2 regions of the Staphylococcus simulans genome follow, and region 1 is predicted to be linked to the other one. Evidence: predicted binding sites of a transcription regulator. Region 1 holds the regulator's gene; the other holds the start of a gene.
The links. The regulator CtsR, encoded in region 1, represses protease genes until heat stress. The targets are predictions, from matches to a motif close to ATGGTCAATAAAGGTCAAACA.
Positions count from the first base shown of each region.

Region 2: a site for CtsR is predicted at 1,736-1,756, ahead of clpB (ATP-dependent chaperone ClpB). Genes of this name have one in related genera too.

Region 1 is NZ_CP095100.1:2,442,994-2,446,215, forward strand. Features, by position in the region: gene MUA87_RS11565 (protein arginine kinase) at 1-786, opposite strand, end outside; partial or broken gene MUA87_RS11570 (UvrB/UvrC motif-containing protein) at 790-1,194, opposite strand; gene MUA87_RS11575 (CtsR family transcriptional regulator) at 1,314-1,775, opposite strand; gene MUA87_RS11580 (NupC/NupG family nucleoside CNT transporter) at 1,947-3,158, shown strand.
Region 2 is NZ_CP095100.1:2,004,360-2,007,581, forward strand. Features, by position in the region: gene clpB (ATP-dependent chaperone ClpB) at 1-1,693, opposite strand, end outside; gene MUA87_RS09440 (acyltransferase family protein) at 1,953-3,222, opposite strand, start outside.

The DNA of each region.
Region 1 (3,222 bases):
TGAGCGATAAATGCGATCTTGCATCTCAACTAAGTTATGATAATCCAGTTGTTTGCGAATCTGCATTTCCTCCGCAATAATTTGTTGGACGATTTCAGTTAACGTTTCAATAATTTGTTCCTCAGTTCTTCCCAAGGTTAATTGGTTTGAAACTTGATAGATGTGACCATAAACTTGAGAACCTTCTCCGAAAATACCGCGAATCGTAAAGCCGAAACGGTTAATAGTTTGAGCAATGCGATTCATACGCTTCATGATAGAAAGTCCTGGAAGGTGCAGCATCACGCTTGCACGCATTCCTGTACCAATATTCGTTGGACACGTTGTTAAATAACCTAAATCTTCATCAAAACTGATATCAAGTGCTCTATCTAATTGGTCATCTATTTCTGAAGCTTCTTGATAAAGTGCTTCTAAATCCATATCTGAACTCATGGTTTGAATTCTAATATGATCCTCTTCATTTACCATTATGCTTAATGATTCATCATCATTCAACAATACCGCTGAAGCCGGCTGTTCAATCAGTTCTTTACTGATCAGATGCTTCGCTACTAATTTTAATTTATCTGTATGCGTGATGGTCTGCATATTTAATACTTTTAAATCAGGCAGTGCATCTTGGACTTCATTAATGACTTTTTGTCCTTCTACATCTGAAGTAAACATTAAGGGATGAACATGATTGTTCAAGTTTCTCGCAAGTCGTATACGTGAAGACATCACGACCGGCGTTGTTTCATTCTGCTGCATCCAACTACTCATGTACATTGAATGTTCGCTCATGTGTTATCCCTCGCTTTCTTCTTGTAGTGCTTTAATTTCATCACGAACGACAGCCGCTTCTTCAAACGCTTGTTGTTCTATTAATTCTTGTAAATATTTATTTTTAGCTTCTATTTTTTTCTTTAATGCGAGTTTGTGCTGAGAGGAGACAGGCGTTTTACCGACATGTTCAAATTGTCCGCCTTGCACACGTCTGACAATATCTACAATATCCTCTTTAAAGGTAGTGTAACATTGTGCACACCCAAACTTCCCTTTATACGCAATATCTTTCATTGTCATATGGCAAGTAGGACACTTCTTCTCTTCTCTGACGCTTAAGTCTTCTAATTGAATACCATGCTTAGACGCCAAATGTTGAAGTATTTGTTTTATAACAAAAGAGCCTTCCATGTCATCTTGATTGTTCTGCCATGTAGGTTCCTCTTCATTACTTTGTGCTTTAATTCTATTGTGTTCTTGTGACTTAAGTGCGTTTGTTTTTGTTCCATGTGCAAATGTGTCAGCCATGTGCAGCCTCCTAACTATTAATAGTAATTAATGACCGGCAATAGCTGTTTCAATATGTTTGCGCGGACAATGTCCCTTGCAGCAACATCCATTCTTAACGTATCTCTATCTACCACTGCAAGCATCATTTTCGCTTCGCGTAATGTTATATATTGATTATCAAGCAATCCTTCGATCACATAATGTGCTTGTTGTTGAGAGATTGAATCGCCGATGATTTGTAAGAGGTGATCAATATAACCTTTCGTATCCTTGGTTTCAACCTTAGTGATTCGGATATAACCTCCACCACCGCGTTTACTTTCGATTTCATAACCGTGTTCATTGGTGAATCTTGTCTTAATTACATAATTAAGTTGAGAAGGCACACAGTCAAAACGTTGAGCAATATTCGCTCGTTGTATCTCAACAACATCTTTATTTGATTCTTCAAATAAATGCTTAATGTACTGTTCTATGATGTCGGACATATTATGCATGGATATCACCCCTTTTTTGACCTTCTTTGACTATATTATATGACCAACTTTGACCTTTTTCAACCAATATGATTTAAAAAATTTGCGACATCGTCAAAAATAGGATGTTCGAAAGCGCTTTTTTCCTGTATGATATTGGATGAAATAAAAAATAAAAGGATGAGAAATAACATGCATATACTTATTGCTTTAATAGGGATTGTCTTCTTCTTAGCCCTCGCACTTGTTGTTAGTTCTGACAAGAAAAACGTTAAGTGGCATTACGTTGGTATCTTGCTTGTGATTCAATTTATCTTCGCGTTTGTTCTCTTAAAAACAAATGCAGGAATCACAGTCATCGGCGGTATTGCGAAAGGCTTCGCCTATCTGTTATCAAAAGCTGCAGAAGGAGTTAACTTTGTATTTGGAGGCTTTAAATACGTCAATCCAGATCAACCGCCATTCTTCTTCAACGTATTATTACCGATTGTCTTCATTTCAGCAATTATCGGTATCTTACAATACACTAAGATTTTACCAATGATTATTAATGGTTTAGGTTTCTTGATCTCTAAAATCAACGGCATGGGTCGTTTAGAATCATATAACGCAGTTGCAGCTGCTATTTTAGGACAATCAGAAGTATTCATTTCATTGAAGAAACAATTACCATACATTCCGAAGCACCGTTTATATACATTAACTGCTTCAGCAATGTCGACAGTATCCGCTTCAATTATCGGTGCTTACTTCACACTGTTAGACCCTAAATATGTCGTAACAGCAATTGTATTAAACTTATTCGGTGGATTTATTATCGCTTCAATTATCAATCCATATACAGTTGATGAAAAAGACGACAAATTATTAGTAGAAGAAACAGGACAAAAACAATCTTTCTTCGAAATGTTAGGTGAATACATTTTAGACGGATTTAAAGTTGCGGTTATTGTAGGGGCAATGTTAATTGGTTATATCGCAATTATTGCTTTACTTAATGGCCTTGTCAGCGGTATCTTTACAGCTGTATCAGGCGGTTCAATTAAATGGGACTTCCAAACATTAATCGGATTTGTCTTTGCGCCATTCGCATTCCTAACAGGTATTCCTTGGGATGACGCAGTTAAAGCAGGTTCATTAATGGCTACAAAATTATTATCAAACGAATTCGTTGCGATGTTAGACTTAGGTAAAATGCATGGTTTATCAGAACGTGCAATCGGTATTACTTCTGTCTTCTTAGTATCATTCGCAAACTTCAGTTCTATCGGTATCATTTCTGGTGCCATCAAATCATTAAATGATGAAAAAGGTGACTTGGTTGCACGTTTCGGACTTAAATTACTATTCGGTGCAACACTTGTATCATTCATCTCTGCAGCTATCGCAGGTCTATTCATGTAAATCATATTTAAACGACTTCCGCAATCAGGGAGTCGTTTTTTCATATTGCATTCCAAACCACTTT
Region 2 (3,222 bases), 440 kb from region 1:
GTAGTAATTTGTCACGTTCACTTTCCACTAATTTTGTAACTGGAATACCTGTCCATTGACTGACGATATCTCCGATTTCTTCATCTGTCACAATTTCACGGATAATACGTTCTTCATCACCAACTTGATCATCTTGGAACGCATCTTCTAATTCACGTAATTCTTTTTCTAATTGAGGGATTTTACCGTGTTGCAATTCCGCTGCTTTTTCAAGATTATAGTTATTTTCAGCATCTTCTAATGCTTTACGGCTTTCATCAAGTTCTGCACGTTTTTCTTGTAGTTTCGCAATTTTTTCTTTTTCTTGTTCTACACGAGATTGTAACGCTGCTTGTTTTTCTTTTTCATTTGAAAGCTCTTCTTGAAGTTCTTTCAAACGTTGTTGACTGACACTGTCTGATTCATGTTGTAACGCATTTTCTTCAATTTCTAACTGCATTACACGACGGTTGACTTGGTCGAGTTCTGTTGGGTTAGAACCCATTTCTGTACGAATTGTCGCACATGCTTGGTCTACTAAGTCAATTGCTTTATCTGGTAAGAAACGATCTGTGATATAACGATCTGATAATTCTGCTGCAGCAACTAATGCACGGTCTTGAATACGTACACCATGATACACTTCATAGCGTTCTTTCAATCCACGTAAAATAGAGATCGTATCTTCTACATCAGGTTCAGACACGTTTACTTTTTGGAAACGACGTTCTAATGCTGAGTCTTTTTCAATATATTCACGATACTCATTTAAAGTTGTTGCACCGATACAGTGTAATTCACCACGTGCTAACATCGGTTTCAACATGTTGCCTGCATCCATCGCACCATCTGTTTTACCTGCACCGACTAGCATATGCAATTCGTCGATAAAGAGAATAATACGACCGTCAGCATCTTTAATTTCTTTTAAGACTGCTTTTAAGCGTTCTTCGAATTCACCACGGTATTTTGCACCAGCCACTAATGCGCTTAAGTCTAATTCGAAGATTGTTTTATCTAATAAGGATTCCGGCACGTCTTTTTTCACAATTCGTTGTGCTAATCCTTCAACAATCGCAGTTTTACCGACACCTGGTTCCCCGATTAAGACAGGGTTATTTTTCGTTTTACGACTTAAGATACGAATCGTATTACGAATTTCTTCATCTCTTCCGATAACTGGATCCATATTTCCTTGTCGGACTTCTTCTACTAAATCACGACCATATTTTTCAAGTGCTTCATAGTTCGCTTCTGGATTTTGTGATGTCACGTGATTTCCTCCTCTGATCTTCTTAATAATTTCTTTGATTACTTCATTTTTATTTCCGACGTATGATTTAGTTGTCTCATCAACTTCCATGGCTGCTAACAACACATGTTCCATTGATACAAACTCATCATCATAGTCTTTCATAATAGCTTCTGCTTTATTAAAAAGCGTATTGGTTTCATTGCCGATATATTGACCATATTGAATATTATCGCCTTTAACTGTCGCATGGCGTTTTAATTTTGAATCATATGCGTTCGCTAACTCACTCGTATCAATATTGGCACGTTCTAATACACTATTAAATAAACTATCTGTTTCTTTTAAGGCAGCTAATAACACCGCTTCTATTTCTACATTTTGTTGTTCATAGTCTTGTGCAAGTTGAATCGCTTGTTGTAACGCTTCTTGCACGGCATAGGTCATCTTATTTGCATCCATTCTCTTCACCTCTGTTACTCAGTATGCTTGCAAGTCCTTTTGACTTTGACTTTCTTTGACCTTATACATAGTATAGAGCATCGACCCTTTATTTTTCAACTTATAACGCTTCGTTTCAGTAAATTTTTCTTTTCTTTTTAAATCATTCCTCATATGCTTTACCACAAAACTTTTACCTATAACAAACTCACTCTAAATATAAGAAAAGAACTGAAATCAGCATTCATTTTCTGATTTCAGTTCTTGTATTCGTTTCTATTTATTTGTCTTTTTTACTGAGACCCATTGTTTTAATGATTTCATCAGATAATGCTTTAACACCTGGATATTCTAAATGAATACCGTCATATGCGAAGTATTCAGGATGTCCTGCAGAACGTTTATACCAATCTACGAGTTTAACGTTTTTATGTTCTTTAGCCGCTTCTTTCATCAATTGGTTAACGTGTCCTTCATAAGAACGCGGCACACGTGTGTTGACTAAATAGATGTCCGCTTTACCGAATGATGCGATGACATCATCTAATTGTTCTTTATTGAAGTCACCATTCGTACCTAATTCAATAATGACTTGGTCGCCTTTTTTATTATAGTGACTGTAATTTTGTTCGATTAATGGTTTAGCTTGGTACATATTACGTCCCACTTTACCATCAATGACTGAATGCGGTACTTGTTCTTTAAAGCGTTCACCAATATCAACCATAACAGAGTCACCGATTAATAAAGGTTTCACTTTATTGTATACTTCAACTTGTTCTTCTGGCTGCTTACCGCCGCCATTGCCTAAGAAATCAATTTTGCCATACGGCACTGGGCGTACCACATATTTATCAATTGAATTTGTATTGAATTGAGTCGCTTTATCCGCAGTTTTATCTTTACCGTAATGATCAAAGACACCTGCTAAAATTACCGCAAACGGAATCGCAATGACTAATAATGCCAGCCAATGAACCCAAATACGTTTTGATTTCGTTCTAAATGACAACATTTTAAAGCCTTGTTTTCTAAATGGTGTTTCAACATAACGATAAGACACTTCGGCCATAATGAATGTTAAAACAACATCTACGACATATACCCATACTGGAATTTGTCCTGCTACAAAGTAGCGATGCAATAATACGATAATTGGGAAATGCCATAAATATAAACTATATGAGCGTTGTCCGATATATACAAATAATGGATTGCCCATAAAGCGTGCTAATAAGCCGCTCGGATGTACCACACTTGCAATTAAGAAGAGTGTAATCCCTGAAATCAAGTAGAAACCACCGTTATAAATCCAGTAACTTTGGTCTTCTACAACGACAAATAAAGCCATTAAAATTGCTAATGAGATAACTCCCATCAAGTCAACTGACATACGTACCGCAAGCGGCGGATCTTTTCTCAAACGGTTCGGCGGCCATAAAAATGCAAGAATGACACCGAGTAATAACGTTTGCAAGCGTGTATCTGTACCGAAGTACACACGCGAGAAGTTCATGCCAGGATGTGTAATCCACACCATTGCTAATAAT